DNA from 3 places in the Priestia sp. FSL R5-0597 genome. Region 2 is predicted to be linked to each of the others. Evidence: riboswitches for the same ligand, from Rfam matches in the RefSeq annotation. Region 2 holds a riboswitch; each other region holds the start of a gene.
The links. A riboswitch is a leader RNA that binds a small molecule or an ion and turns the genes downstream of it on or off. The one in region 2 is predicted to bind cyclic di-AMP.
Positions count from the first base shown of each region.

Region 1: linked by a shared signal. The riboswitch ahead of MKX72_RS20690 (APC family permease) and the one ahead of MKX72_RS02305 (cation:dicarboxylate symporter family transporter) in region 2 are both predicted to bind cyclic di-AMP.
Region 3: linked by a shared signal. The riboswitch ahead of MKX72_RS19295 (potassium channel family protein) and the one ahead of MKX72_RS02305 (cation:dicarboxylate symporter family transporter) in region 2 are both predicted to bind cyclic di-AMP.

Region 1 is NZ_JBBOUZ010000001.1:3,899,520-3,906,746, reverse strand. Features, by position in the region: gene hflX (GTPase HflX) at 1-284, shown strand, start outside; gene MKX72_RS20710 (methionine gamma-lyase family protein) at 299-1,561, shown strand; gene MKX72_RS20705 (MerR family transcriptional regulator) at 1,744-2,151, shown strand; gene glnA (type I glutamate--ammonia ligase) at 2,235-3,569, shown strand; gene MKX72_RS20695 (N-acetylmuramoyl-L-alanine amidase) at 4,492-5,532, shown strand; cyclic di-AMP (ydaO/yuaA leader) riboswitch at 5,724-5,865, shown strand; gene MKX72_RS20690 (APC family permease) at 6,028-7,227, shown strand, end outside.
Region 2 is NZ_JBBOUZ010000001.1:425,064-432,290, forward strand. Features, by position in the region: gene MKX72_RS02300 (undecaprenyl-diphosphate phosphatase) at 336-1,160, shown strand; cyclic di-AMP (ydaO/yuaA leader) riboswitch at 1,434-1,573, shown strand; gene MKX72_RS02305 (cation:dicarboxylate symporter family transporter) at 1,680-2,939, shown strand; gene ytvI (sporulation integral membrane protein YtvI) at 3,153-4,184, shown strand; gene MKX72_RS02315 (DedA family protein) at 4,346-4,951, shown strand; gene MKX72_RS02320 (EcsC family protein) at 4,976-5,767, shown strand; gene MKX72_RS02325 (hypothetical protein) at 5,904-6,038, shown strand; gene MKX72_RS02330 (APC family permease) at 6,168-7,227, opposite strand, start outside.
Region 3 is NZ_JBBOUZ010000001.1:3,661,332-3,668,558, forward strand. Features, by position in the region: gene ggt (gamma-glutamyltransferase) at 1-1,834, opposite strand, end outside; gene MKX72_RS19275 (tetratricopeptide repeat protein) at 2,244-2,741, opposite strand; gene MKX72_RS19280 (YjcZ family sporulation protein) at 2,915-3,001, shown strand; gene MKX72_RS19285 (YjcZ family sporulation protein) at 3,191-3,271, opposite strand; gene MKX72_RS19290 (TrkH family potassium uptake protein) at 3,599-4,918, opposite strand; gene MKX72_RS19295 (potassium channel family protein) at 4,922-5,581, opposite strand; cyclic di-AMP (ydaO/yuaA leader) riboswitch at 5,706-5,850, opposite strand; gene MKX72_RS19300 (hypothetical protein) at 5,966-6,424, opposite strand; gene MKX72_RS19305 (Lrp/AsnC family transcriptional regulator) at 6,545-7,000, shown strand.

The sequences.
Region 1 (7,227 bases), 3.5 Mb from region 2:
AACTATTTGTCCCATCCGCTTCAACATCGTTATCAATGAGCGCTTTTAAAGCTACGGATTTAGTGAAGCTTGGGGAAAGAATTCAAGAAGAAATGAAAAAAGAAATGGCGTTTTTTCATGTGCTGCTGCCGGCTTATGAAGGAAAAATGCTCGCTGAACTAAAAACGGTCTCTATTCTTGAGTCGTTAAAGTTCAATGAAGAAACTGAGAAGTATCAGTGCAAAGGGTATATTGCAAAAGAGCATCCCCTTTACAAAAAGCTACAAACGCTTGAAGAAAGTTGAGGAACAAAGAAATGATGTTTGATCAGTTAAAAAACGGGGCACGCATTCGGGAACTTGCTGCAAAAGTAGAAAAGCAGATTAAGCCCGTACATGAGAAAATTGACGAGCGTATTGAAGCAAATCAATTTCGAGTGCTGCAAAGCTTTCAGCAAAACCGAGTGAGTGATTCACATTTTAATCCAACAACGGGGTATGGCTACGACGATCTAGGCCGCGATACGTTGGAGAAAGTATATGCGGACGTTTTTGGAACAGAAGCATGTCTAGTGCGTCCGCAAATTATTTCAGGCACGCATGCAATCGGCATTTCGCTGTTTGGTGTACTGCGTCCTGGAGATGAACTATTATATATAACCGGAAAGCCTTATGACACGCTTGAAGAAATCGTTGGCATACGAGGAAGCGGTGTAGGTTCTTTAAAAGAATATAACATTAGCTATAAATCAGTAGATTTAACTGAGGAAGGTCAAGTGGATTTTGAAGAAGTGAAAGCGTCTATTCATGAGCATACAAAGATGATAGGCATTCAGCGTTCAAAAGGGTACGGCATTCGTCCTTCTTTTACAGTCGCTCAAATAAAAGAAATGATTTCGTTTGTAAAGAGCATTAAGCCTGACGTTGTTGTATTTGTTGACAACTGCTACGGTGAATTTGTAGAAACAATCGAGCCAACGCATGTAGGAGCGGATTTGATGGCGGGGTCGCTTATTAAGAACCCTGGTGGAGGTCTCGCTAAAATCGGTGGCTATATTGCAGGACGAAAAGACCTAGTGGAAGCTTGTTCATACCGAATGACAACTCCTGGAATCGGTGCAGAAGCTGGAGCGACGCTGTATAGCTTGCAAGAAATGTATCAAGGGTTCTTCTTGGCGCCGCACGTAGTAGGTCAAGCCTTAAAAGGAGCGGTTTTCTCATCCGCTATGTTTGAAGAGCTTGGTATGCAAAGTGAACCGAAGTGGGACAGTGAACGAACAGATTTAATTCAATCCGTTCAGTTTGATGACCGCGATAAAATGGTGGCTTTTTGTCAGGCAATTCAATTCGCTTCGCCAATTAATTCACACGTAACGGCGTATCCTGCTTATATGCCAGGGTATGAAGATGATGTGATTATGGCAGCAGGAACGTTTATACAAGGAGCGAGCCTCGAGCTTACGGCAGATGGTCCTATCAGGCCGCCTTATGTCGCTTACGTGCAGGGCGGATTAACGTATGCTCATGTAAAAGTAGCAATATGCATGGCGGTAGATCAATTACTGACAAAAGAACTTTTATAAGATAGAAAGATTATTTCTCCCCGTTAACAAGGAAAAAAATAAGCTATAAAAATAAACGAAGTGCTATTTATTTGTATAGAAAAAATGTTCAGAAAAATTTATGTTAGAATTACTAACATTCGGTTGACAGGTGAACTAACATAGCATACAATGTAAATAGTTAATCCAAAGGAGGAACTGAAATGAGTGACAACATTCGAAGAAATACGCCACTTTTCCCGATTGGAATTGTGATGCAGTTAACTGAGTTGTCTGCTCGCCAAATTCGCTACTATGAAGAACATGAATTAGTTGCACCGGTAAGAACAGAAGGAAATCGACGACTATTCTCATTTAACGATGTTGATAAGCTGCTTGAAATCCGCGATCTAATCGAACAAGGTGTAAACTTAGCAGGTGTAAAACAGCTGTTTCATCTTCAAAAGGAGCAAAAAGGGCATAAGCAAGAAGAAAAAGTTGTGGCAGAAACAGCAAAGCCAGAATTAACGGACGATGAGTTGCGAAAAATGCTTCGTGCAGAACTTATGCAAGCAGGCCGTTTTAATCGAGCAACTTTAAATCAAGGAGATATGTCCAGGTTCTTTCATTAATAAAGTTATCAATATTTATGCCGTTCGTATATGAGGGGTATAGATTATAAATATTATATAGAGATTTAGGGGAGGATCACACGATGGCAAAGTACACAAAAGAAGATATTTTCCGCAAAGTTCAAGAAGAGAATGTAAAATATATTCGTCTTCAGTTCACTGACATTTTAGGAACAATTAAAAACGTTGAAATTCCAGTAAGTCAATTAGAAAAAGCGTTAGACAACAAAATGATGTTTGACGGTTCTTCTATTGAAGGGTTTGTACGTATTGAAGAATCAGATATGTACCTATTCCCGGATATTGATACATTTGTTATTTTCCCTTGGACATCTGAAAAAGGTAAAGTAGCACGTTTTATTTGTGACATCTACAATGCAGATAGAACTCCGTTTGATGGCGATCCACGTAATAACTTAAAACGTGTGTTAAAAGAGATGGAAGAGTTAGGATTTACTGATTTTAACCTTGGACCTGAGCCAGAGTTCTTCTTATTCAAATTAGACGAAAAAGGCGAACCTACATTAGAATTAAATGATAAAGGTGGCTACTTCGACTTAGCGCCAACTGACCTTGGTGAAAACTGCCGTCGTGACATCGTATTAGAGCTTGAAGAAATGGGCTTTGAAATTGAAGCATCTCACCATGAGGTAGCTCCTGGACAACACGAGATCGACTTCAAATATGCTGCTGCATTAAAAGCTTGTGATGATATCCAAACGTTCAAACTTGTTGTAAAAACAATTGCACGTAAACATGGCTTACATGCTACATTTATGCCAAAACCATTATTTGGTGTGAACGGTTCAGGTATGCACTGTAACGTTTCATTATTCAAAGATGGCCAAAACGCATTTTATGATGAGAACGGTAATCTAGAGCTAAGTGATACTGCTCGTCAATTTATCGCAGGTATCATCAAGCACGCACACAGCTTTACAGCAGTAACAAATCCTACTGTAAACTCTTATAAGCGTCTAGTACCTGGATATGAGGCTCCTTGTTATGTTGCATGGTCTGCTCGCAACCGTAGCCCATTAATCCGTATCCCAGCTTCTCGCGGCGTAGGAACTCGTGTTGAAGTACGTAGCGTAGACCCGGCTGCTAACCCATATTTAGCAATGGCTGTTCTATTAAAAGCTGGTTTAGATGGAATCAAGAACAATCTTGAAGCTCCAAAACCTATCGATCGTAATATCTATGTAATGACAAAAGAAGAGCGTGTTGAAGAAGGTATCGTAGATTTACCTGCAACATTAGCTCAAGCTTTAGATAGCTTCCAATCAAACGAAGTGATGGTTTCTGCATTAGGTGAACACTTAGCAGAGCACTTCGTTGAAGCGAAAGAAATCGAGTGGGATATGTTCCGTACACAAGTTCATCCTTGGGAACGTGACCAATACATGAGCCAATATTAATTTTTAAAAGTCGGAGAGATCGTTTGTACGTTCTCTCCGACTTTTTTGTTTTTCACAATGAATAAATAACATTCTACATACGTAAATTGAATAATATAGCTTGTTTATAAAAAAGCTGCCTGTCGTATAATTTACAGGGAGCTTTTTTATTGTTTTGTTACATACAAGAAAGAATTTGTTTACATGAATCAAAAAGGATGAGCTTTTTGTCTCATTGAATCTATAAGTAAAAGTAGTGTATAACAGATAGTGAGATTGTTTATGTGTTCACTCTGCACTGTATTTCAGTATAACTTCAGAGAGTTTTCAGCCAATCATAGTATCGTTAGAAAATACTGTTGGAGAGGAATGTAATAAAAATGAAAGAAGGAAATTTCTTTAAAGGTTTAGTGATAGGGATATTGATAAGCATTCCAATTTGGATTATTCTCATTGTTGTAGGCGTTCTGCTTTTTAAATAGGTCCTAACGTTATAAATAATAGACCCTCCTGATCTATTTAATCAACCAGAATAGAATCTGGACCAAAAGTATGTTAGGAGGAGGGAACCGCACGATGAATTGTGCGGATTTTTTTATTGGTAGGATGAACGTAGATTTCATCTATTTAGTTGCTTCTAGAAGTTGATTGGAGGGCAGGCGAAGACTCCTGCGGGAAAAGCGGAATAGGTGAGACTCCGCAGTAACGCACGCGACGAGGAGGCTCACCAGCCCCCCCGCGGAAAGCGAAGCCTTGCACGGAATTCAACAGCGATGTAACAAGCCATCCATACTAGCGCATTTATCCCATTTGTTCGTTTTGAGTTTGAAGTGATTTCGTTATGTCTCAATCTCCTTTTTTAGTAATTTTTCACTAAGTAGGCTAGTATACGTAGCACTTTTTTCCCTCATGCATATGTTAACAATAAGGAGGGACAAGTAATATGAAAAAAATTTATCTTGATGCAGGACATGGTGGGGCAGATGCAGGAGCAGTTGGAGCGAATGGACTGTATGAAAAAAACTTAGTGTTAAAAATTCAACAATATTTAATAAGCTATTTAAATAGCACTTACAGTGACTTTACGATTAAAACCACCCGTACCACAGATACTTTTTTATCGTTATCTCAGCGCGCTTCTCAAGCTAATTCGTGGGGAGCAGATGCATTTATGTCTATTCACGTAAATGCCGGTGGAGGAACAGGATACGAAGATTATGTTTATAGAAGCGCTAGCAATGCTAGTAAAACGTTTCAATCGATTGTGCACGGGCAAGTACAGCCAACGCTGCTGTCGTATAATCATCCGAATCGTGGACGAAAATCGGCCAATTATGCGGTGCTTCGCTTAACAAATATGCCTGCAGTACTAACTGAAATAGCTTTTATTGATAGGAGCGCCGATGCAGCACTTCTTCAAAATGAAGCTTTTTTAAAAAGCATGGGTGAATCGTATGCAAAAGGAATTGCCGTATATTTAAATTTACCTCGTCGTGCAGTTCCAAATCCATCTCCATCTCCAACACCGACACCAAATCCATCACCTTCTGAACCAGGTGAAAAAACGTATACAATTAAGCAAGGAGATACGCTGTACAGTATTGCACAGAAGTACGGCATAACAGTACAAGCGCTTCAAGAAGCGAATACAGGGCTTTCTGATCCTTTAACACTACAGGTTGGAAAAACAATTGTTATTCCTTCAGGAACTTCACCAACACCTACTCCAACACCACCTTCTGAACAATATCCACTTCCCAATGGAATTTTAAAACAAGGAGATTCTGGAGAAGCAGTGAAACAGATTCAAAGAGCATTAAACGCGGTTAATTTTAAAGTAGGGTCAGTAGACGGAATATATGGAGTACAAACGAAAGATGCAGTCAGACGTTTTCAGCTTGTGTATCTTCCTTATGATGTAGATGGCATTTATGGTCCTCAAACGAAAAACAAGCTAGCAGCCGTTTTAAAAGCAAAAAGTTAAAGAAAGCAGGTCTTCTGTAAGCAGGCAGAAGGCCTTTTGTTTTCCCCTTAAAAGCGCCTTAAGCACTATTTTATCGTTTACGTAAAATAATGCTTTACAAACCATTTGTACGGGAGTATATTATCTAAGAACAAAGGATAGTTATGAAAGAAACTTGTTATCAATCATACCCTTTAACCGAAAATTATATTGACCTGTTATCGCTTAATTCGTCAGAAGTGGGGGACCCAAATTTGTGCATTGTCACTTGGGGTGAATCCTTTTTTAAAAGGTAGGGCTACTCTCATAGCCCGAATCCGACAGCTAACCCCATAAGCGTTTTGGAGAGGAGGTTTAAGCTGTGTAAAAACGCTGAGAACCCTTAGTGTTTTTTTTGTGCGCTTTTTTAACATAAAAAGGTATTTTTTAGGGATAATATCACTTATTCATGAACTTGTAACGGAGCTTAGCAACGAACAGTGAATAGTAGCTAAGCAATCATCGGAGGGAAATTACGTGAACTATTCAGTTCTCAAGAGATTATTGATTGGAAAGCCGCTCAAAACAAAAGAGTTAGGCGATCAAAAGCTTAGTAAGCTTAAAGCGCTGGCTATTTTATCATCAGATGCCTTATCTTCAGTGGCTTATGGAACAGAACAGATTTTGATTGTCCTTGCAACAGTGGGCGTGCTTGCCTATTGGTATTCGATTCCAATTGCGATTGGGGTATTGGTGCTGCTGACGGCTTTAATTCTTTCATATCGTCAAATTATTTATGCGTATCCGCAAGGCGGAGGAGCTTATATTGTTTCGAAAACCAATTTAGGAGAAAATCCTGGACTTATCGCTGGGGGATCACTGTTAGTAGATTATATTTTAACAGTTGCCGTGAGTGTTTCAGCAGGAACCGATGCTTTAACTTCGGCTTTTCCAACGCTGCATCACTATAACGTAGTAATTGCGTGTTTGCTGGTGATTTTTATTACGGTTTTAAATTTACGAGGTGTAACAGAATCCGCTTCTGTCTTAGCTTATCCGGTTTATTTATTTGTGATTGCTCTTATTTTGTTAATAGCGGTGGGCTTCTTCAAAATAGTGACAGGTCAAGTTTCACCTGAGCTTCATACATCTCTCGGTACCGTGGTGCCAGGTATTAGTTTGTTTTTATTATTAAAAGCTTTTTCATCAGGCTGTTCGGCATTGACTGGTGTAGAAGCTATTTCGAATGCAGTGCCTAACTTTAAAGATCCAGGTGCAAAAAATGCTGTTCATACATTAATGCTGATGGGCGGTATTTTAGCCGTTTTATTTTCTGGCATCACGTTTTTAGCTTATTGGCTTGGCATTTCTCCAAAAGCAGATGAAACGGTTGTATCACAAATTGCATCGAGTGTATTTGGACGAAATGGGTTTTATTATTTTATTCAAGGCACCACAGCTCTGATTTTAGTGCTAGCAGCGAATACGGGTTTTTCAGCTTTCCCTTTGCTTGCCGTAAACTTATCGTCTGATAAATACATGCCAAGAATGTTTCAAATTCGCGGCGATCGACTAGGCTATTCAAATGGAATTGTGATTCTTGGAATTGCTTCTATTGTCTTACTTGTCGCCTTTAAAGGAGCGACGGAACAATTAATTCCTCTTTATGCAGTTGGAGTGTTCATTCCATTTACGCTTTCTCAAACAGGCATGATTGTCAAATGGCTTAGAGAAAAG
Region 2 (7,227 bases):
AGGGGGATGGAAAAAACATAATGATTTAGTCATTTTTTCACACTAAAGAAAAATAGTCTAGATGATTCATTTTTAGCTAAGGGACCAGAATTTATACTGAACATAGTGACTGCTTTTTAAAATAAATAAAAGCTGATATCGTGTTTTTTGGTTGTAGCATGTAAGCTTTTTATTACAAATTATTAAAGATTCTTATCTTTTTGCAAATACACATTGTATTTCATAGTTTTAACAATTATGATAAAAAAGCAAGTGTCAAAATAGGAAAATAGTTGAGCATGTAAAACGAAGCGATAAGCTTATTAATTTGAAAGAAAGGCAAGGTACATAGCTTTATGTGGGAAATTATTGTAGCAATCATTTTAGGGATTGTAGAAGGTTTAACAGAGTTTGCTCCCGTTTCGTCAACTGGGCATATGATTATTGTGGATGACCTGTGGTTAAATTCAAAAGAATTATTTTCATCTCCAGTAGCTAATACATTTAAGATTGTTATTCAGCTAGGGTCGATCTTAGCAGTAGTTGTTATTTTTAAAGATCGTTTTATTAATTTATTAGGATTAGGAAAAAAACCAGCTGCTGCAATTGGACCGACAAATCGCTTAAATTTAATGCAGGTAATTGTTGGTTTGTTACCCGCAGGAGTGTTAGGCCTTTTGTTTGATGATTACATTGATGAACATTTGTTTTCTTTAAATACGGTGCTAATTGGCTTAGTGGTCGGAGCTGTATTAATGATTCTAGCAGATTTGTTTGGACCTAAACGTCCGCGTGTAGAGACGGTGGACCAAATGTCTTATGGACAAGCACTAGGTATAGGACTGTTTCAATGTATTGCTCTTTGGCCAGGTTTTTCTCGTTCAGGCTCAACGATTTCAGGAGGGGTTCTTCTTGGAATGAGCCATAAGGCAGCCGCAGATTTTACATTTATTATGGCAGTGCCAATTATGGCAGGAGCAAGTGGACTTTCATTGGTTAAAAACTGGCAGTATTTCACATCAGATGCACTACCGTTTTTTATTGCTGGTTTTATCAGCGCCTTTATTTTTGCGCTTATATCGATTCGCTTTTTCTTAAAATTAATCAACCGCATTAAATTAGTTCCGTTTGCCATTTATCGAATTATCTTAGCGGCTATTCTATATTTTGTATTTTTATAAAATAAATAAGCGTATTTTATAGACATTTAAACTTCTGATAAAGACTTAAAAAGCAAGAAAAAGCTATTGCAACATTGCAATAGCTTTTTTGCATAAATATATATTATTGTCTTTTGAAAGCGTTTTATAAACATGGGTATTGACAAAACGTGTCGAAAAATAGTAAATTAATATTTGTGCAGTATAAAGTTAAGTAAAAGTAAGACTTCTGTTTAGTTTTATTGACTGTAAAAAACGTATGACAACGTATAGATCGTTTTAATTTTATAAAAATTGAATAATAAGCTTAATCGTATAGAGCGGGGGAATCATTATCGGCAGTAAAGCTGCCTTGGGGTGAATCCTTACAAAAGGTAGGAAACTCTCAATTCCGAATCCGACAGTTAACCTCGTTTGCTTTATTGAGAGAAAGAGCCCAAAATAGCGTAAGTAAAAGGCTGTTCTTTCTTAAGAATAGTCTTTTTTTGTTTTTTCAGAAAAGTATATACAAATGTCATACATCTTTGGGGAGGTACATCTATGAAAAAAATTCGTTTTGGTTTGGCTACGCAGATTTTTACCGGTTTAATCCTCGGTGTTCTTGTAGGAGTAATTTGGTTTAACGATCCGCGTGTAGTAACATACCTGCAGCCGCTGGGAGACTTGTTCTTAAGATTGATTAAGATGATTGTTATTCCAATTGTTATCTCAAGTTTAGTCGTTGGAGTTGCAGGAGCAGGTAGCGGTAAACAGGTCGGAAAGCTGGGCGTTAAAACCATTCTCTATTTTGAAATTATTACAACTTTCGCAATTGTAATCGGTGTATTGATTGCTAATATTTTTCACCCTGGACAAGGTGTAGACATTCATTCAGCACAGAAGAGTGATATTTCACAATACGTTGAAACATCCGAACAGCAAGAAGGAAAGTCAGTGGCTGAAACGTTCTTACACATTGTTCCGACAAACTTTTTCCAGTCAATTGTTGAAGGGGACATGCTAGCAATTATCTTTTTTACAGTATTGTTCGCACTTGGAGTAGCGGCAATTGGAGAAAGAGGAAAGCCTGTTGTTCAATTCTTTGACGGCGTTTCTCACGCAATGTTTCACGTGGTAAACCTAGTAATGAAAGTGGCTCCGATTGGAGTATTTGCTTTAATTGGTGTAACAGTTTCGAAATTCGGTTTAGAGTCACTTCTTTCATTAGGAAAGCTTGTTATCTTAGTTTACTTAGCGTTAATTTTCTTCCTACTTGTTGTATTAGGAGGAATTGCGAAATGGGCAGGAATTAACATTTTCCACTTATTCCGCTATATGAAAGATGAACTGTTGTTAGCATACAGTACATCTAGTTCTGAGACAGTTCTTCCGCGAATTATGGAAAAACTTGAAAAGATGGGCTGTCCAAAAGCTATCGTATCGTTCGTTGTACCAATTGGTTATACATTTAACCTAGATGGTTCTGTTCTCTATCAAGCGATTGCAGCGTTATTCTTAGCGCAGGTGTATGGTATTGATTTAACGATCGTTCAACAGCTGACGCTCATTCTGGTATTGATGGTTACATCTAAAGGAATGGCTGCGGTGCCAGGAACATCATTTGTTGTATTACTGGCTACTCTTGGAACAATCGGCGTTCCGGCAGAAGGATTAGCCTTCATTGCGGGAGTAGACAGAATCATGGATATGGCACGTACGGTTGTTAACTTAGTAGGAAACACACTAGCAGCAATTGTGATGTCTAAATCTGAAGGCAAATTTGACCCTAAAAAAGGTACAGAGGTCATGAGAGCCGGCTAATTTATAAATTAAAAAGCTACTTATTCTATTCAAAAAATTAGAATAAGTAGCTTTTTTCATAATAATTCCTTTATTATTATGGAAATTGACCCTATAATATGTAACATCAGGTATAAATATATCCAAATTTTATTCTTACATAAAAGCAGTCACTGGTTCCTTTCTTTATCAATAAATATAGAGATAGCTTAGCTAGTTGGGGGATAGTAGAGTATGTGGAAAAAGCGAATATGGGTCATCGCCTCGATAGTAATCGTATGTTTGTTAATCCCTTACAGTTTACCGATTGTGTTTGCTTTATTAACAGCATTAGCGCTTGAGGGTATTGTTCAAAAATTGCATCAATCTTTTAAAATGAAGAGAGTCTACGCAGTGCTTATGACCTTCATTTTATATGTTGTTTCGCTCATACTTATTGGATTTTTTATTGTTCGGACAATCGTTACGCAAGTGGTTGCTCTTTCAAAGATAGCGCCTTCATTTGTAAAAGAAATCTATGAAACCGCGATTTATCCAACTATTATCAAGTGGAAATACTATTCAAACGCTCTTCCTACAGAAGTGATTTCTTCTATCGAGCGCACGCTTGAAAAAACCGTAAATTCATTAGATTCTCTATTAAAAAGTACCGTGGAAATCATCATTAGCTTTGCTGCTACTGTTCCTGGGTTTCTACTAGAGTTTCTTATTTATTTAGTAGCGCTTGTATTTATCAGCCTTGAGCTGCCTGCTATTAAAAATAAAATTAAGTCATTTTTAACAGAAGAAACGAAATATAAGCTACAAGTTGTCATCACTCAGCTTATCCAAGCGGGGGTTGGTTTTATTAAGGCACAAATTATTTTAAGTGTCATGACGTTTGTAATGGCTTATGTAGGGCTTTGGCTATTAGATGTTCCGTATACCGCGCTGCTTAGTTTATTAATTGTAATTGTCGATATCTTACCAATCCTTGGGACAGGCTCGGTGCTCGTTCCATGGGGGATTTTTGCTCTTACGCAAGGACATGACTCATTAGCAATCGGCTTATTTATTCTATTTGGAGTCATTACGGTAGTAAGACGTGTAGTAGAACCAAAAGTATTTTCTACAAATATGGGTATTTCACCTTTGGCTGCATTAGTTAGTTTGTACATTGGATTTAAACTTTTAGGTTTTGTCGGGTTGTTTTTAGGACCGGCTTTAGTTATTTTATACGATGCTCTTCGTAAAGTAGGTATTATTCAAATTAACTTTAAACTATAAAAGCGCTGGATAAAACTAGCGCTTTTTTTTTATTGAAACTTTTGTAGTACGTCATACGTAAAGAGGGAAAGGAAAAAACTATGTCGCGTTGGTTTTTATCTATCAATCGGCTAAATTATAGTTTTGCAGTCTTAGATTTAATGACATGAGGAGGAGAATTTTTGTTAGAGTCGGTTTTACTTTCTTTAATTGAAGCGCTAAAACAGCTCTCTTATTTTGGCGTAATTTTAGCATTAACGTTTGAGTTTGTCCCCGCAGAGCTTGTTTTACCTTTAGTAGGGTATTGGGTGTACCAAGGTGATATGAACTTGTATCTGGCTATCCTTGCAGGTACAGTAGGCGGTGTGTGTGGACCGTTGACTCTTTATGCACTGGGACGTTACGGTGGACGACCGCTAGTTTTAAAATATGGAAAATATTTTTTGGTGAAAGAAAAAGAAATTGACGCTGCCGATCGCTTTTTTAATAAGTACGGCAGCGGGGTCGCTTTTTTTGGACGGTTTATTCCAGGAGTGCGTACGGCTATCTCTTTTCCATGCGGGATGGCAAAAATGAATGTATGGCTGTTTTCTATTTACACATTTGTTGCGATGCTTCCAGTAACGGCTATTTACGTATATTTAGGATATAAGTTAGGACCTAAGTGGAAAGAGGTGGGTCCGATTGTATCTCAATACATGCAGCCTATTGGAATCGGAATTGTTGTTTTAATTGCGTTGTTTTTTATCATTAAATATGTGCGGAATAAACAAGTAGGACAGAGCTGATAAATCGAGGAAAAGAGTGAGGATATGTCAGAGCATGAACAATTGAGAATAGAATTGCGAAAAATTGAAAAGTGGGAGAAAGACCAAAAAGGACTTTTTTTCTGGGAGCGGCTGGCTCGCTTGCCTTTTTCAGCTTTAGATAAAGTAACGCCAAAGTTCATTCATCAAAAAATAGAAAAATTATTAGATGAAATTGCTAAGTATGTTGATAATGGAGGCCAGTATTTAGCTAATACGTCTGCCACGCTAGAGAAAGCATCAGCCCAATTACAAGAAAATAAGCAGCTGTCAATAGAGGATGTTCAGCATTTATCTCTGCAGGAAATGGATGAGTTGGCGGAGTATTTTATTGAAGTCCGAAAAAAGAATGCGCAGCTGCAAGGAGCTACAACCGGAGTAGGTGGAATTTTCACACTGGCGATTGATATTCCTTTTGTATTGGGACTTACGCTTAAGACACTGCAAGAAGTGGCTGTTTCTTATGGTTACGATCCCACTGAGCAAGAGGAACGCATTTTTATGGTCAAATGCATGCAGTTTTCATCCTCTGATATTGTAGGAAAGCGTGCGATTTTAGAAGAATTAGCAAGCGGCAATCGAACGCGGAGCTTGCAGCAGCTCCAAGGTTGGAGAGAAGTGTTTCTAACCTATAGAGACAACTTGGGATGGAAAAAGCTATTTCAAATGATTCCTATAGCAGGGATGGTGTTTGGGGCGTATATTAACAAACAAGCGATTAGCGATATAGGAGAAGTTGGAATGATGCTTTACCGTAAAAGACGCATTTTAGAAAAAGTCTCACAATCTAAAAAATAAAAATAGGCTGGTATGAAAGTATTTTAGTTGAAGAAAAATCCGAACGAGTTTGATTCTTAGTTGAGAATCAAATACGTTCGGATTTTTTTATTGATATAGTAAATGTAGCTTTCATGTATTTAGTTGCCTCTAGGTGTTGATTGGAGGGCAAGGCGAAGACTCCTGCGGAAAAAGCGGAACAGATGAGACCCCGCAGGAGCGCAAGCGACGAGGAGGCTCAACGGCCGCCCGCGGAAAGCGAAGCCTTGCACGGAAATCAACAGCGGTGTAACGAGCGATTCATATTAGATCGTTTACCTTTTTGTTCGTGTGTAGATGGGATTGATTTGTTTATGTCTCAATTACTTTTTTTCGACATTATTTCTAGGGAAATATGTCGAGGTGTGTTAAGCCTATTTCCTTAATCAAAATGAAAAGTAGGAATGGTAATAGTATTTTTTCGTCTGGCAATCAGTAAATAAATAATTCCAATTATACTCCATACAATACCGATAAATAAGGATGTTTTTTCTAAGTTAAGCCACATAAAAAATAAAAATAAACTGCCGAGTAAAGGCATAAGTACATATGAAATATATCCACTGAGAGATCGTTTGTTTTGTTGAATAAAATAATGGATAAAAACCGCTATGTTAACTGAACTGAACGCAATTAAAGCACCAAAATTAATTAAAGAGGTAGCTTTTTCAAGAGACAGACTTAGTGAAATTAAAGAGAGACCACCAATAATGACTACGTTCCAAACAGGCGTCTTTGTTTTAGGGTGAATATAGCCAAAAATTCTCCGTGGCAGATAACCATCTTTCCCAATTGCGTAGAGAAGTCTTGATGCACTCATATGTGAGACAAGTCCAGAAGCAATAGTTGATGTTAAGGCTGCTGCTACAAAAATAGATTGAAACAGCTGGCCGCCAATTTTATAAGCGATTTCAGCCGATGCACCTTCTAAATCATGAAACAAAGAGGCTGAAGGGAAAAGAAGCTGAGCAAAGTAAGAAACCGTAATAAATAAGGCGCCTCCCGTACATGCAATAATGAGAATCCCTTTGGGAATGGTTTTCTCAGGCTTAAGTGTTTCTTCAGCCATGGTGGTTACAGCATCAAACCCTAAAAAAGAAAAGCATAAAATAGCTGCTCCGTTTAATAAAAGAGATATAGAAGCCGATTCACTTATAAACGGTTTAAATGATAGCTCTTGCCCTTGAGTTGTAGCACTTAAAATAATAAAGATGATAGCTACTAAAATTTGAAAAGCAACTAATAGCGTACCAAAAGAAACGGTTAAATGAACGCTAAAAATATTCATTATGGTCATGATGACCACAAAGCTGATAATCCATACGGCTTTTGGAACACCTGGAAACAGAGAGCTTAGGTAAATATTTGTCAAAAGTGCATTAATCATCGGTAGAAATAGATAATCAAGAAGAGCCGTCCATCCTACCAAAAAACCAATGCTT
Region 3 (7,227 bases), 3.2 Mb from region 2:
TTACTTGCTTATCAGTAAATGGATACACGGCACGGTTGACTTCGACCGTAAACTCTCCTTTTTTCTCTTCTTTAATTGGTTTCGGCTGTTTGGATACATATTTAATTGCGTCTACTCCTAATACAGTGCCTTGGCGCGTATTATCAGCACCTCCGTACATTTTCCCCGTTTCATAGTCATAGATAACCGCTTGGACATTTCCAATATGCTCTGGCTTTTCTTCAAACGCATGTCCTTTAGCCATCATTTCAAGGAGTGTATCTTGGCTAAAGCCAGGTTCCCATCTTACGGTTGGATAGCCGCTTGAATAAATACGAGGCGTTAAAATCGCTTTTTGAATCGGCATCTTATGGTCAATAACATTCATAATCGTTTCTGCTACAGACGCAATAATGGTTGGGCCTCCCGGTGAACCAATTGCCATGAACGGCTTTCCGTCTTTTAACAGCATCGTTGGAGACATGCTGCTTCGAGGACGTTTTTTAGGCTCAACCTGGTTCACGCCTCCCGGAGTGGCATCAAAATCCGTCATTTCATTGTTGAGCATAAATCCGTAGTCAGGAACCATAATTCCTGAACCAAAAACTTGTTCAATGGTAGTCGTGTAAGAAACCATGTTTCCCCATTTGTCTACAACAGAGAAATGAGTCGTTTGGCCGATTGGATTTTCTTCCGTTATCGTTGCTTTATTTGGATTTTCTTTTCCTTCATATTTCCAAGGGTCTCCTTCTTTAACATTAGGCGTTGCTTTATTTGGATTAATTAATTTACGACGTTCTTTAATATAATCTTCATCTAACAGGCCTTTTTTCGGCACTTCGTAAAAGTCTTCATCTGCCATATACGCCGCGCGGTCCGCAAAAGCTAAGTGCATCGCTTCCGTTAAATGCTGCAAATACTGTGGCGTATTGGAACCCATTTTTTCTACATCATAACCTTCCATTAGCTTTAAAATTTGCTGCACGGTTAATCCGCCGGAGCTAGGAGGAGCCGCACTAACCACATCGTAGCCTCGGTAAGTTGTTTTGACCGGCTCGCGTTCTTTTACAACATAATTTTTTAAATCATCCATGGTCATGCTTCCATCGCGTTTTTGAACTTCTTTAACAAGCGCTTTTCCAATTTCTCCTTTATAAAGAGCGTCTGACCCTTCTTTTTGAATAAGCTTTAATGTTTTCGCAAGATCAGGCTGAACAAGCTTAGCTCCTTCTTTTAACGGCTTGCCATTCGGTACAAATACATTACCGGCCGTTTGGTATCTTTCAAGCTTGTCCGCATTTTCATCGATATACTGAGCCATCGACCAATTCACTTTAATTCCTTGTTCCGCTTGAGTAATAGCAGGTTTAATAACATCTGATAAGTCCATGGTTCCATAATCTTCAAGGGCTGTTTCTACTCCTTTTAACGTGCCAGGAACTCCAACTGCTTTTCCTGTTATGTGACGTTTACTGAAAGGAATGACTTTTCCTTTTGAATCTAAAAACAGCTTAGGCGTGACATCAGCCGGTGCCATTTCACGGCTGTCTAGCATCGTAATTTTATCTTTCTTTTTTTCATAAATCATCATAAAACCGCCGCCGCCGATACCAGACATCATCGGTTCCACAACGTTTAGAGATAGTTGAATGGCCGCTGCCGCATCTACAGCGTTTCCGCCTTCAGCTAACACTTTCCTCCCCGCTTCAGCAGCCAGCGGGTGAGATGCCGCTACAATTCCTTGTGTAGCACCCCGTTTCATTGAATGGTCGACACCCGGAACTTCAGCAGCAGCTGGTGTGACAACTAAACATAAACTAAATAACGTAATAGCCAACATCTTCATAACCTTCATCTGGGTCTACTCCTTCAAATACATTATTTCACATCGCCTGAGACGATGGATTTCACGAAGAATAAATTGGTTTATTATGATATTTTTTACATATGCGTATAAATAAAAAGCAAAGTAAATCATACCTTTGCTTTTTTAGTTAATCGCATGTTTAACTTTTCTCTCTATTCATTTACAATTATCTATATTTTCTAACAATTTATCCATAGGCTGATAGTTTCTTACTATTTTTGGAACTATGTAGACTGAACGCTCTAATAATGTAGAAAATCTAGCAGTTAAGAAGTCGTTCGACTTACATGCACTTCTTAAATTTTTTATAAATATTCTTATTGTTATATAAAAAGCAATCCTTTATGAAAATCAGCATACGTTTTCTGAAAATCAAAAATAAAACAGGACTTTAGATTCATCGTCCTGTTTGGAGCATGTTTTCGACTTTTTTAATGTCCGCGTGCGTAGGATTGATTTCCCGAGCATAGGCGATTTGTTCTTTCGCTTTTTCCATTTCTTTTAATTGAATATAGGTTTTGGCGAGTTCGAGCGGCAGCATAATCCCTTCAAAACCAAGATCTTGCGCCTTCTGCAAATAAAACAGCGATTTTTCGTAATTCCCTCCAAACATAAGCGGAGTTTCCCGATATTTTATTCCTCGAACGAAGTGCGCCAAGCTTGAAGATGGATTTAATGTTAATGCCTGATGAAGAGCCCGGTCCATTTCTAAGTTCAATACCATTTTTTCAAAGATAATTGATTCTTCAATTTGCTTTGCTAAACAAACGGCTAAGTAACAGTACAAATCAGATGCTTGAGGTTTTTTCTTCATTTCTTGTTGAATTTCGCGCTTGATCTCTTTCCACTTTCCCTCTTCTAGCTGATTCATGACGTATTGTGCATGTATTCCCACCTGTTTGCCCTCCTTTTCCTCTTTATCATAAAGGATTTCTGCGCAAATGAAAAAAGTAAGTGTTCTTCATTCTTCACAAAAAACGTTACCATTAAAAAATAGGCAAATTTCTCAATCACTTAACCCAATTAGTACATAGGATATAGAGACTTTTATTAAAGGAGGTTACACATATGGGCGCAAAAGGCGGTTTTGGTTTTTCATTTATCGTTGTTTTATTTATCCTATTAGTAATCGTAGGGTGTTCTTGCTACTACTAATTTTTAGAGAGGATGAACATCATTCATCCTCTCCTATTTCAAAAAAAACCATGCTTTCGCATGGCTACATACCGATTAGATGAATGAGTAGAGGAACTCATTGTTCGGCAATATTGAAGAAATTTTTGGTTTTTACTTCCGCCTAGTATGCCCTTTTTGACGGGGGCTATGCGCAAATAAAGTTAACGTTTAAAAGCGAAAGCCAGACGCACCTACAATAACAAGTAAAACAAATAACACAACGATTAACGCAAAATTTTGTTTTCCCACGTACCATCCCTCACTTCCTGTTATCTGCTTTTAGTGTATGCAACAGCTTGGCAAAATGTTTAGGACAGGGGTGCGGATTTTTCCAATGAGAAAAACCTTCAAATTTCGCCAAAAAAAGTGAATCATATTTTTGTTTCTTTCGTTATATATAGTAAGAGATTTTTTTACTATAAAAAAGGAGGGGCTTTAATGCGCCGACATTCCAAATTGCCCATTGTTCTTGTTTTTGCCTTCTTTTTATTCATCGCAACTGTTTTGTGCGTAACCTCTTATATGTCTTGAACGTATAAATAATATAAAAAAATCGCCTCATCGAAGGCGATTTTTCTATCCTAGCATTATATCTTCGTTTGGATAGCGAACGGCTTCACGCTTTTGCTTAGATAATGAAAACGCAAGCGTTAATGGCCCCACTTTTCCTAAAAACATGATAAAGATAATAATCACGCGTCCAAAGTACGAAAGTTCAGGAGTCGCTCCCATCGATAAACCTACTGTTCCAAACGCAGAAACAACTTCAAACATAATTTTTACAAACGGCAGGTTTTCCGAAATATTTAACAGGAAGATGGCCCCAAACACAAACATAATTGAAATCATCGTAATGGCTAGTGCCTTAAACACATGAAGAGGAAGAAGTCGTCTCTTTAGCAGCACAATATCTTCCCTGCTTCGTAAAAATGCCCATACAGAAAAGACAATCACCACAAACGTCGTGAGTTTGATACCCCCTCCTGTTGACGCACTCCCTGCACCAATGAACATCAATAAAACCATTAAAAACACCGTTGCGTCGTGCAAATGAGCTAAATCAATTGTATTAAAGCCAGCGGTTCTTGTTGTTACCGCTTGAAAATAAGAAGCCCATACTTTGTCTCCTAATGATAAATTTCCGAGCGTATGCGAATTGCCGTACTCTAAGAAAAAAATAAAAAGCATGGCAATCACGTTAATGGCGAACGTGCTGATAATCATAATTTTTGAATGCAGCGTTAGTTTTTTATACGATTTTTTCACCCACATATCAGCAAGGACGGTAAACCCTAACCCACCAATAATAAAGAGAAAAGAAATCGTGATGTTAATAATAGGATCTCCTACATACTGAACTAAGTTATCAGACAGCAGTCCGAACCCTGCGTTATTAAAAGCCGAAATCGAATGAAACAAGCTAAAGAACAGCCCCTTAGACCATCCGAATTCCGGAACCCAGCGTATCGCTAAAAAGAGCAGTGCAACAAACTCAATTAAAAATGAAAAGATGAACAACCTTTTAACTAGCAGCACAACTCCACCGACGCTCGTCTGATTTAATGCCTGCTGAACGAGCATACGCTCTTTAAATCCAATTTTTTTACCTAGCATCATAAAAATCAGCACGGCAAATGACATAATGCCGAGACCGCCTATTTGAATTAACAGCATAATAATCGTTTGACCGATGACGGTAAAACGCGTACCTGTATCTACGACGGCTAAGCCGGTCACTGTCATAGCGGAAGTAGATGTAAAAAGGGCGTCTACCCACCGGATTGGCTCAGTAGTAGAAAAAGGCATCATCAATAGAAGAGCACCAATAATAATTCCTCCGCCAAAAATGGAGACAAGCAGCTGCGGAGGAGTGAGTTTAATGATTTGTTTTTTCATGAGTTAAACTCCTTCTTCTTCAAAACGGTTCAAATCGCGATTATGTCCGATAACAATCAGCATATCTCCTTGTTCAATTATTTCATGCGCGGTAGGCGAAATCACCATTTCCCCGTCTTTTCGCTGAAAGCCGATAATATTGCAGCCGTACTTGGCACGAATGTTCAAATCAAACAGCGTTTTATTATGAAGCTTTTTAGAAGCGACAATTTCGACAATACTATAATCCTTTGACAGTTCAATGTAATCAATGATCTTTTCTGACACCACGTGATGAGCAATCCGCTTCGCAATATCGCGCTCAGGATGAATGACTTTGTCCGCTCCTATTTTCTCCAGCACTTTTTGATGATACATATTCACCGCTTTTACCCATACTTGCTTAACGCCCATATCTTTTAAAAGCATCGTTGCAAGCACGCTTGCTTCAATATCGTCTCCAAACGAAATAAGAGCATGATCAACGTTACGAATGCCTAGCCCTTTTAAGCTAGCTTCATCAATTGCGTTCGCTTGCACGACATATGTAGCTGAGTTGCTATATTTCTTTACTACCTCCTGATTGCGGTCAATAGCGAGCACATCCACATCCAAATTAGCAAACTCTTCAACCAAACTGCCTCCAAAACGACCTAATCCCAATACAGCAAACTGTTTTTTCATAATGTATTTATTCCTTTCTTCAACTGCTGTGTGTTCTCTTAGCTTATACTTTTTCTAAAAAATTACATGTTTTTCTTAAAAAAAGCGCAAAAAAACACAGGAAGGCTCCTGTGTTTTTTCACACTCTTCCCCCTCAAAACGCTTGCGAAGTTAGCTGTCGGGTTCGGGTTTTAAGAGTAACCCTACCTTTTTAAGGATTCACCCCGGAGCACAATATGTGCGTAAATAATGGGTCCTCCGCTCCGTAATGGATTAAGCGATTTTTATTCAAATGTCTATGATCTATTTTTTAGAATAATCGATTCGATTCATGATACGTTTCACTTCACGAAAGCTATCTTACTCCTGTGGATTTTGTCTGTCAAGATATTTTTAGGGAAGACATCACTTGCGCTGCAAACTGCAAAAATCATATAAATCTAAACCGACAATCAGTTTGTGAAATTGATCAAACAAATTAATAACGGCCAAAAGCTCTAATAGCTGCGTATCACTGTAAAATTTCTTTAATTGATCCATATCAGCATCCGTCAAATCCCTTGGACGCACTCGGTATACATCTATAAATCGAAACAGCAGTCGATCTTTTTCTTCCAGCTCTTTTTCTCTTAACACTTTTTGATTAAGCGTCTTATCGCCTACATATGACATGCTCATACACGTCTCACAGCCGTTAACACCTGCTAGATAAAGCCTGATTTTTTCCTTAGTCTCTCTTTTTACTATATCACTGTTCCAAAGCTTGTCGTATAGCTCATCATACAACCTTTTTACATCTGGAATTAAATTCAGTGCTTTTTCAAAATTTGTTCCCTCTTCGTTTGTTAACAAAACTCTTGCCATTTTTTACTCACTCCTTTTTAATTATTATAGTAAGAAAAATGGAGATTTCAGATAACAAATAAAACATATTATCTGCTGTTACTAATCAAATGAAACATTAATATGAAAGAAGGTTTTCAATTGAAAATTGATGAAATTGATTTATCGATTTTGCAGGCACTGCAGCAAAACAGCCGTCTTTCCTTAAGAGAGCTAGGAAAACAAATTAACCTGTCTCCTCCTTCAGTGGCAGAGCGAGTAAGACAGCTAGAGAGCTTTGGTATTATAAAAGGATATACAATCGATATTGATTATGAAAAGCTGCAGTTGCCCGTCTCGTGTTTTATTGAAGTAACCATGAAAAACGGAGAGCACGAGCGTTTTAAAAGATTTATTTCTCAGTATCCCTATGCTTTATTCTGTGAACGCATCGCCGGACAGGCTTGCTTCATTACAAAGCTTCAGCTTCCTCACCTGCACGTACTCGAGCAATTTATTAACGAAATTACACCTTATGCCAAAACGATTTCACACATCGCCCTTTCTCACGTGGAGATGTCTTCTGCATTATTGAGTCATTTAAAAGATGAAAAGTGATTAAAACATACGTTCACCGTACTAACGAAAAGATCCGAACGATTCATCGTTCGGATCTTCTTTCCACTAAACTACTTCTGTCCTAGCCTCTTTTGTTCGTCCAAAAGCATAAAAAATAACCCTCCAAAGCTGGAGGGTATAAATTTTCCGAATAATGAAAGTTTTACAACTTCATTCTATCAGGTACCGACATTTCTGTCTACTTAAAAATGTAAAAGAGCTCTCTA